One region of the Arthrobacter sp. UYCu723 genome, then DNA from elsewhere that is predicted to be linked to it. Evidence: riboswitches for the same ligand, from Rfam matches in the RefSeq annotation. Region 1 holds a riboswitch; each other region holds the start of a gene.
The links. A riboswitch is a leader RNA that binds a small molecule or an ion and turns the genes downstream of it on or off. The one in region 1 is predicted to bind S-adenosylmethionine.

Region 1 (3,262 bases):
GGCGAGGGTGACATCGGGCAGCCGGGCGCCGGATTCGAGTTCCAGGCCGCCGATCCGGAGGTACCGGACGGTCCCGTCGGGCACGGTATCGGGCACTGCGCCGGGCACTGTTTCGGGCAGTGTTTCGGGCACTGCGCCAGGCACTGTTTCGGGCACCGCGACGACCGGGCCGGTGGCTGGCATATGGGCGGTTTTGCTTCCGGGTACACCCGTGCGGGTGACGGCAATCGTCATGTGAGGACCTAACTTCGCGCTTGCCCGCCGTCGGCAGACCGGCAGGCCAGGTCTTCACCCGGGGCACCCCGCCGCAAAAGGAGGGTTGCCGGCCAGCAAGCCGGGGCTGTCACTGGCACTCATGACCTGCCACTAGCTTACGAAACGAGGCGCCGTTGTGGCGAAGATTATGACGGCTATGTGACTCGAGGCCGTGGTTCCCGGCACCCCTGCGCGGCAGGGGTGCCGGGAACCGGCGGACTCAGACGCCCTTGGCCGCGCGGAAGCCGGCGTCGAGGTCCGCGATGATGTCGTCAATGTGTTCCAGACCCACCGAAAGCCGTACGAGTCCAGGATTGACGCCGGCAATTGTCTGCTGTTCCGGCGACAGCTGGCTGTGGGTGGTCGACGCCGGGTGGATGACCAGCGAGCGCACGTCGCCGATGTTCGCGACGTGCGAGTGCAGTTCGAGGGCGTCGACGAAGCGCTTGCCGGCCTCCGCTCCCCCGGCGATGTTGAACGCCACGACGGCGCCCGTCCCCTTGGGGCCGTACTTGCGGCCGCGCTCGTACCAGGGGCTGGACGGCAGCCCCGCATAGGCGACCGATTCGACGTCGTCCCTGGCCTCGAGCCATTCGGCCACCTTGGTGGCGTTGGCGACGTGGCGCTCGACGCGCAGGCTCAGGGTCTCGATCCCCTGGGCGATGAGGAAGGCGTTGAACGGCGACACGGCGGAGCCGAGGTCGCGCAGGAGCTGGACGCGGGCCTTGAGGATGTAGGAGAGATTCGCGCCGAGGGCGCCGTCCTTGCCGAGGTCCCGGGCGTAGACGAGTCCGTTATACGTGGGGTCCGGCGTGTTGAAGCCGGGGAACCGCTCCGGGTCCTTCCCGAAGTCGAAGTTGCCGGAGTCCACGATCACGCCGGCGATTGCGGCGCCGTGGCCGCCGAGGTACTTGGTGGCGGAGTGCACCACGATGTCAGCGCCCCACTCGATCGGCCGGATCAGGTACGGCGTGGAGAGGGTGTTGTCCACGATCAGCGGGACACCGGCCTCGTGGGCTACCTTCGAGACGCCCTCGATGTCCAGGACGTCCTGGCGGGGGTTGGAGACCACTTCGCCGAAGAACAGCTTGGTGTTGGGCCGGACGGCGTCGCGCCACTGCTCCAGGTTGTCCGGATCCTCCACGAAGGTCACGGAGATGCCGAACTTCTTCAGCGTGTGGGCCAGCAGGTTGTAGGTTCCGCCGTACAGGCTGGGGCTGGCCACCACATGGTCGCCGGCCTCGGCGACGTTCAGGATCGCGAAGGTCTCCGCGGCCTGGCCGGAGCTCAGCAGCAGGGCCGCGAGGCCGCCCTCAAGGCTGGCCACCCGCTGTTCCACGGCATCCTGGGTGGGATTGCCGATCCGGGTGTAGATGGGGGCGAGTTCGGCAAGCGCGAAGCGGTTGGCGGCGCTTTCGGCGCTGGGGAACACGAACGACGTCGTCTGGTAGATGGGCAGGGAACGCGCGCCGGTGGCGCTGTCCGGTTCCTGGCCGGCGTGGATCTGGCGGGTTTCGAAGGACCAGGCATTGGACATCGGAATACTCCTCAAGGACCGGGCACAGCCCACCCCACAGGCCATCGGCCCGGGGGCGGTGCAGGCGCCGCGCTTGCCCTCCGGCGGGCGCCGGACGGCCAGGTCTTCACCCGGGGCACCCCACCGCGATACGAGGGTTGCCGGCCAGCAAGCCGGGGCTATCCGCTGGCACTCATGACCTGGCTTCAGTGTAGGAACGCTCCCCGGGCCTTGGATAGCTTTGTGACAAAGATGAAGCCCGCCCTCCGGCACCCCGGGTCCGCGGGCGGAGTCCTGCCGTGACGGGCGCAACGATGGCGCCCGCACCACCACAGAATGACATCCCATCTCGCTTAGGATGCCCTAAGCTGAGAGCTCCATCACAAAGTGCCAAGATGATGGCATGCGCATGGATCACGTTTCTTACGCCTGTGAACGAGATGGTTTGGCAGCCACCACCGACCGTATTGCGTCTGCCCTCGGCGTCGAAGCCGTAAAGGGCGGAGTACACCCCCGTTTCGGGACCCGCAACATGATTATCCCGCTCGCGGGACACAAGTACCTGGAAGTCGTCGAGGTCCTGAACCACCCGGCTTCGGACAAGGCTCCCTTCGGCCAAGCCGTACGCGCCCGCTCCGAAGCGGGCGGCGGCTGGATGGGCTGGTGCGTCGAGGTTGACGACCTGGCACCGTTCGAAGAGCGGCTCGGCCGCGCTGCCGTCAACGGCAACCGGAAGTTCCCCGACGGCCGCGAGCTGGTCTGGAAGCAGATCGGCATCCTGGGACTCATCGCCGACCCCCAGGTCCCGTACATGCTCAAGTGGGAGGGCGATCCGGAGCTGCACCCCTCCAACGCCTACCCGAGCGACGTCAAGATGACGTCCCTGACCATCGCCGGCTCGGCAGACCGCGTCACGGAATGGCTGGGTGAACAGGTGGAGAAGCCGCTGGAAGATGTCGCCGTCAACTGGCTTGCCCCGCATGGCACGCCCGGCATCCTCTCCGTCACCTTCGAAACCGCTTCCGGAGCCGTCACCATCTGAGGCCTTCACTGCCCTAACACTTCGGCCGCCATCAGCGGGTGCCAATGACGTCACCCATTGATGGCGGCCGAGATCGTTTAACGGCCGGCCTGGCGCGCCGGCCGCGGGCGCCTCAGCCCGGGCCGGCTCAGCCCAGACCGATGGCCTTGCCGAAGAGGCTGAACCCGACGAACGCCACGATGTCCAGCAGCGCGTGGGCAATGACGAGCGGCATCACCCGGCGGGTCCGGGTGTAAATCAGCGCGAAGATCACTCCCATGACCGCATTGCCGATGAACGGCCCGAAGCCCTGGTACAGGTGGTAGCTGCCGCGCAGCATGGAGCTGGCAAAGATTGCCACGGGCATGCTCCAGCCGAACTTGCCCAGCCGGTCCAGCAGGTAGCCCACCACAATGACCTCCTCCACGATCCCGTGCCGGACCGCGGAGAGGATCAGCACCGGCACCGTC
Region 2 (3,262 bases), 2.8 Mb from region 1:
GCCGTCCCGGAAGCTCTGCCCGAGTTCCTGGCGGCGGTCCTCCTGCAGTTTGGGGCCGCTGTGTAGGGTGGGGCCGCCGCGTGCCACGTGCGATCTCCTTCGGGCAGGTCCGGTTGGTACCCTTCGAATTTACCGCACGTGGGGTTACCGCGGAGGCCTACTCCGCCACCGCGCACGGCGCGGCGCCGGCGGTCCCCGGCGTGTTCGGTGCCCAGTGAGGGTAGCTGCGGGCGTCGTTGGACGGCACCCAGCGGCCGGCATCCACCACGTAGTCCCAGCCGAGGCCGGTCCGCCGCAGCTCCTGGATACCGGCGAGCAGCCGCTGCGCATCCTCGAGCCGCGAGCCGAGGCCGAAGCTGGCCCGCAGCGAGCCCGAGGGCAGGCCGAGCCGCTTGAGCAGCGGGTGGGCGCAGAACCGGCCGTCACGCAGTCCGATGCCGTGTTCGGCGGAAAGGTAGGCGGCAACGAGGCCGGCGTCGTAGCCTTCGACGGAAAAATTGACGACGCCGATCATGCCGGCGCCCTGCCCGTCGCCTTCAGGGTCCGTGTCCGCGAAGATCCGGTGGACCGTCACGCCGTCGATCTGCTGGAGACCCTCGACGACGAAGGAGCGGATGGTGTCCTCGTGGGCGTACCACTGCGTCTGGTCCAGGGCGGCAATCACCTGGGTGGCCCGGGCCAGTGTTGCCGCGCCCAACACATTGGGGGAGCCGCCCTCGTGCCGGGCCGGGCCTGTGGTCCAGCTGACCGTGTCCAGCCTGGCGTCGCTGACGGCTCCGCCGCCGGCCAGGTGCGGGGTGCCGGCGTCGAGCCAGTCCGGGCGCCCCACCAGCACGCCGGAACCGAACGGCGCGTAGAGCTTGTGGCCGGAGAAGGCGAGGTAGTCGACGTCGTCCGCGGTGATGTCGATGCGCCGGTGCGGGGCGAGCTGGGCGGCATCGACGACGATCCGGGCGCCGTACTCGTGGGCAAGGGAGGCCAGGGTGCGGATGGGCAGGATCTCGCCGGTGACGTTGGAGGCGCCGGTGACGGCGAGCAGGCTGATGCCGCCTTGCGCCAGCTGTTCGCGCAGCTTGTCCAGGGTCGCGGCAAGGGTGGGGGCGGCCACGACGCTGCGGTGCGGCACGGTCTGCCAGGGCAGCAGGTTGGCGTGGTGCTCGATATCGAGGTAGAGAACCTCCCCGGTGTGCCTGCCGTCGCTGACCGGCAGGCAGCCGGCCAGCAGGTTCAGCGAGTCGGTGGTGTTGCGGGTGAAGATCACGGAGTCGCCCGGGCGGCCGCCAACAAACTCGCGAACGATGGTGCGGGCGTTTTCGTACACGGAGGTGCTGATCTGGGAGGCGTAGCCGGCGCCGCGGTGGACGCTGGCGTAGAACGGCAGGATCTCGTTCAAGTAGGCCGACACCACGGACAGTGCGGGGGCGGAGGCTCCGTAGTCCAGGTTGGCGTAGCGGACGTGTCCGCCCTGGATCAGCGGGGCCTGGATCTCCGCCCCGGTGACCGCGGCGAGCGGCCTGCCGGCGACGGCGAAGCGGTCGGGGAGCGCCGCTGCGGAGGCGGGGCGGACCCCGCCGGAGGCAGGAAAAGTGGCAGGAAAGGTGGCGGGAAAAGTGGCAGTCGTCATGGGACCTCGCTCGAAAAAGGACCCCAAGCACCGGGGATCCGCGCTTGCCGCGTCCGTTCCGGACCGGCCAGGTCGTCACCCGGGGCACCCCACCGCGAATGGAGGGTTGCCGGCCAGCAAACCGGGGTTTAGCGCTGGCACTCGTGACCTGCTTCGAGCCTAGGACATCCCGGCCGCCGCGGAAAAGGCAGGGCAGGAATGTGAAGCGCTTTGTTACGCACCGCAGTGGCTGGTGCCTTTGGTGCGTCGCGGCCTACGGCGCGGCGCTGGCTGCGCTGCTGAGCTGGACATCAAGGCCGAACAAGGCCTCCAGGGCTGCCGTGTAGTCGGCCTGGCGGCCGGCGGTGGCCAGCTCCCTGGCCCGGACGGTCGGGGTATGGAGCAGCCGCCGGACGATGCGGCGCAGGGCGATGTTCACGTCCTCAGCCGGGGCGCCACCGCCGTGTTGCCGTCTGACCCGCTCCATTTCGGCGTCGAGGACGTCCTGGATGTACCGGCGCAGGGCAACGACGGCGGCGTCGACGGCGCGGATCGCTTCCTGCTCCTCGAATTGCCGGGCAGCCTGCCTGACCAGGGCATGGGCGAGGCGAAGTGCTTCGGCGTCCGCTGGGGGAGCGGCAAGCTGCACGGATCCCAGCGTGATCAGTTCGACGCCCGGCAGGTCCGCCACGTGCGGGTCGAAATCGTGGCTGGGAGCCAAGTCAATGACGGTAAGCGGACGGGCTGCGTCCTGCCTCCAGCGCGCCAAGCTGGCGGCGCCAATGCGAGCCCCGGTGCCGCTGCTGCCGATGATGACATCTGCCGCGGCGGCGGCGGCGGGCAGCTCCCGCTCTGTCAGCGGCGTTCCGCCCCGGGCGGCCGCAAATGCAGCGGCCCGCCCGGAGTGGGAGTAGACGGCAACACTGATGCATTGCCTGCTTCTCAGGAGTTCCGCCACGTGCGCGGCGTAGGCACCCGTGCCTACCAGGACCACGGATGCCCCGGCCAGGCTTCCCTGGCTGGATCCTATGGCTGCCAGATCCAGGGCGACGGTGGCGATGGATCGTCCGGCGGCGCTGAGGGCTGTCCGCGCCCCTACCGCCTTGGAAACGCGGGAGGCCGCTTGAAACAGCCGACTCAACCGTCCGCCGGCCGTACCCGCCAGCTGGGCGTCGGCGAGGGCGCGGCGGACCTGGCCGGACACCTGGCGCTCACCGACCACAACGGAATCCAGTCCTGCCGCCACCGCGAAGAGGTGCGCGGGGACCGACGCGCCCTGGACGTACTCGAAATGCGACGTGAGCAGGGCGGCCGGCAGGCCGGAGCAGCGGCAGAGGGCGGCCAGCGCATCGGACCGCGCGGACTCAACGTCCCGGGCCGAGGGGACTTCGCAATAGATTTCGAAGCGGTTGCAGGTGGACAAGACCAGCGATCCGGAAACGGCGGGACTGCTGGCGAGGAGGTCCGGGGCTAGCTCGGTGGAGACAGCATGCAGCCGCGCAGCCGAATCGTGGTCCAGATCCCGGTACCTCGCAATGAGCGCCAGTAGCACCGGCCCCGATCCGGAGTCCCCGGATGCGGGATCCGCCGTTGGATGTGTTCCGGACATGGCTGTTCTCCTCCCAGAAAAGGTCCAGGCCGCGTCGCGACAGGCACTCA
Region 3 (3,262 bases), 1.8 Mb from region 1:
TTTCGATGACGGCGGCCGCGTTGAAGGCCGGGACGACGATCGACACGCTTGGCCATTCGTCCCAGAGCGTCGGAGCCCCCCGGCGCCGCCGGCTGGCCGCCCGGACCTCGAAGCACACTGCCAACGGCACGGCGAGCAGCCGGACGAGGCCGAACAGGAGGACCGGCAGACCGGTGATGAGTACGCCGGGGAGGAGCAGGCCCGGGTGGATTCCCGGCTCAGCTGAGTCAAACCAGGGCATGGGCGTATGCTCCGGTTCCCTGCCGGAATGACGCAGGATTGAAGGACGGCAGGTTGAAGGAGGCCAGCACGGCGTCGAGCAGCTCGGGCGCCGCTTCGCTGTGGGCGCCAAACCGGGCGTTCATTTCCAGCACCACCGGAGTCCCGTCGGCCCGGCGGCGGACGGTAAGTTCGACCGGGCCGGTCAGCCCCAGCGAACGGACGGCGGCCATCGCCACATTGCCCACATCCATTGCCTCCCCGGCCGCGGCGCGGCGGACGGCTATCGCGTTGACCACGTCCTGATCTGCGCGCCCGGTCTTTTCCACCACGACCGCAAACGGGGCCGTACCGTTGTGGGCGGGGGTTCCGAAGACCACGGGCACATATTCCGTTCCGGGAATGTATTCCTGCACGATCTGCCCGTCCGGCAGTCCTGCCCAGTCGACGTCCACGCTTCCGTCCACGACAATCACCCCGCATCCGCCGCGGGAAACCCGGGGCTTGACGACCACGGGGCCGTCCAGCGCGGCCATCGCTGCGTTGGCGCCGGCAAAGTCCCCGGGGACTCCGAACCGCGGGACCGGGACCCCGGCCGACCGCAAGAGCCAGGCTGTGAAGAGCCTATCGCTGGCGACAGCCACCGGCCCGGGCTCGCCTGTGATAACACGGACGTCCCTTCCGAAACCCGCGCGGGCCGCCGAGACTTGCATCAGTTCCTCGCCGGAAGTCGGGATGACCAAATTTATTCCCTCCCGTGCGACCAGCCGGCGCAAAACCGGGATCAGTTCAGGGTCAGCGGCCGGGGGTACCCTGACAGCGGTGACGCCGGTCCCTTCCGGCAGTTCGCGGGCGTCAGCGCCCAGGAAGGGAATGCCCCGGGACCGCAGCTGGGCGGCGAGGGCCAGGCCGGCAGGGCCGCCGGCGCCGGTAATCAGGACACGGGGTTTCACAGTTTCTCCATTCAGTTCTGAGACGGCGGACAGGGCCTGGCATGACCCTGCGCGGTACCCCCTCAAGTTGCGGCGGTTGGCACTTTGAGACCTCTCGGGACCTGTTGCCTGCCTCCCAGTAAAGGCGAGCGACGTATCAGAAGACCCGAGTAGGCGCTACTCGAAACTGTCCCCGGCGGAGATAGTCGGCCGGACAGGTAGATACGTATATTCAGCCGCTGGCTACCCCGACGGACCGCTCCGGTCAAAACACTGCCTGACGTCTCCCGACCGGCTCCGCCGGCTCCGCCGGCAGCGCCGGGAGACGGTTACGGTTACGGAACATGACGAGGGCGGCGGTGCGGGCCAGCCCTGCAGATGTTACGTTTTTGGGGAGTAATGAGAACCGGCGCCAAGCCCTGACTGGCCGGTCGGCAACCCTCCCTTTCGCGGCGGGGTGCCTCAGGTGAATACTCGGCATATCGACCCATTCGAGCTGCAAGCGTGAAAGAAGGAGTACCGTCGTGCCTGACGCATCCGCCCCCGCTGTCCCCACCACAGCACCCGCCCCGTCCGCAGCCGTCCCCGGCGCAGCCGCCGAGGAAAAGCTGGCCTACCGCCTGTTCACCGGCCCCGACGACCGCTCCTTCTGCGAGCGCGTTTCGGCGGCGCTGGCCGAAGGCTACGTGCTGCACGGAAGCCCCTCCGCCGCCTTCAACGGCAGCAGCGTCATCGTCGCCCAGGCCGTGGTGCTGCCGGCCGCAATTGCCAGCGCGGACGCCGCCGTCGCCGACGCGGTCGAAGGCCTGGGAATTGACGGCGTCGGCTACGAAGAGACCATCGAGGGCCACGCGTGAGCTACGCCGGAGACCTGGACCCGCAGGAAGCCTGGGCCAAGCTGGAGGCGGGCGCCATCCTGGTGGACGTCCGCACCGAGGCGGAATGGGCCCACATCGGCATCCCGGACACGAAAGCGACGGAAAATGATCCGCTCTTCATCCAGTGGAGCCTGGCCGGCGGCATCCCCAATTCGCAGTTCGTGAAGCAACTGAAGCAGCAGGCGCCGGAGGATTCCGGTACCGAGTTGGTGTTCCTCTGCCGTTCAGGTGCCCGCTCCATCGCCGCCGCAACCGCCGCCACCGAGGCCGGCTTCACCTCCTACAACGTCCTCGAGGGCTTCGAAGGCGAGCCCGACCGCTACGGCGAACGGACCGTCAACGGCTGGAAGAACCGCGGCCTGCCCACCAACCTCGGAAAGAACTAAGTGACTTTCAATCCCGACGCCGCCGGCTGGAGCCCCGACACCCAGGCTGTCCGCGGCGGACTTGACCGCACCGGCTTCCAGGAAACCACCGAGCCGGTCTTCCTCAATTCCGGCTTCGTCTACGAATCCGCCGCCGCCGCCGAGCGCGCCTTCACCGGCGAGGACGAGCGCTTCGTCTACTCCCGCTACGGAAACCCCTCGGTGGCGACCTTCCAGGAACGGCTCCGGCTGCTCGAGGGCACCGAGGCGTGCTTTGCGACGGCGTCCGGCATGTCCGCGGTGTTCACCGCGCTCGGCGCGCTGCTGGGCGCCGGGGACCGTGTGGTCGCCGCCCGCTCGCTGTTCGGCTCCTGCTTTGTGATCCTCAACGAAATCCTGCCGCGCTGGGGTGTGGAAACGGTCTTCGTCGACGGGCCGGACCTGGAGCAGTGGCGCGAGGCGTTGTCGGAGCCGACCACCGCGGTCTTCTTCGAGTCGCCATCGAACCCGATGCAGGAGATTGTGGACATCGCCGCCGTGAGCGAACTGGCCCATGCTGCCGGGGCGACCGTCGTCGTCGACAACGTCTTCGCCACCCCCCTGCTGCAGCGCTGCGGGGACCTCGGCGCGGACGTGGTGGTCTACTCCGGCACCAAGCACATCGACGGCCAGGGCCGGGTGCTCGGCGGGGCGATCCTGGGCACGAAGGCATTCATTGACGGGCCCGTCAAGCAGCTCATGCGGCACACTGGACCCGCCCTGTCCGCCTTCAACGCGTGGGTGCTGACCAAGGGCCTGGAGACCATGGCGCTGCGCGTCAACCATTCCTCGGCGTCCGCCCTGCGGCTGGCCGAATGGCTCGAGGAGC

Region 2: linked by a shared signal. The riboswitch ahead of ACVWZ8_RS14480 (aminotransferase class V-fold PLP-dependent enzyme) and the one ahead of ACVWZ8_RS01265 (bifunctional o-acetylhomoserine/o-acetylserine sulfhydrylase) in region 1 are both predicted to bind S-adenosylmethionine.
Region 3: linked by a shared signal. The riboswitch ahead of ACVWZ8_RS09760 (DUF1737 domain-containing protein) and the one ahead of ACVWZ8_RS01265 (bifunctional o-acetylhomoserine/o-acetylserine sulfhydrylase) in region 1 are both predicted to bind S-adenosylmethionine.

The regions. Positions count from the first base shown of each region.
Region 1 is NZ_JBSSBW010000001.1:267,774-271,035, forward strand. It holds gene metX (homoserine O-acetyltransferase MetX) at 1-234, opposite strand, end outside; SAM riboswitch class IV at 246-361, opposite strand; gene ACVWZ8_RS01265 (bifunctional o-acetylhomoserine/o-acetylserine sulfhydrylase) at 476-1,792, opposite strand; SAM riboswitch class IV at 1,857-1,972, opposite strand; gene ACVWZ8_RS01270 (VOC family protein) at 2,175-2,813, shown strand; gene ACVWZ8_RS01275 (CPBP family intramembrane glutamic endopeptidase) at 2,941-3,262, opposite strand, start outside.
Region 2 is NZ_JBSSBW010000001.1:3,076,667-3,079,928, forward strand. It holds gene ACVWZ8_RS14475 (class I SAM-dependent methyltransferase) at 1-87, opposite strand, end outside; gene ACVWZ8_RS14480 (aminotransferase class V-fold PLP-dependent enzyme) at 158-1,624, opposite strand; SAM riboswitch class IV at 1,660-1,773, opposite strand; gene ACVWZ8_RS14485 (glutamyl-tRNA reductase) at 1,878-3,212, opposite strand.
Region 3 is NZ_JBSSBW010000001.1:2,079,128-2,082,389, reverse strand. It holds gene ACVWZ8_RS09770 (glycosyltransferase) at 1-241, opposite strand, end outside; gene ACVWZ8_RS09765 (ATP-grasp domain-containing protein) at 228-1,172, opposite strand; SAM riboswitch class IV at 1,547-1,662, shown strand; gene ACVWZ8_RS09760 (DUF1737 domain-containing protein) at 1,760-2,008, shown strand; gene ACVWZ8_RS09755 (rhodanese-like domain-containing protein) at 2,005-2,415, shown strand; gene ACVWZ8_RS09750 (O-succinylhomoserine sulfhydrylase) at 2,416-3,262, shown strand, end outside.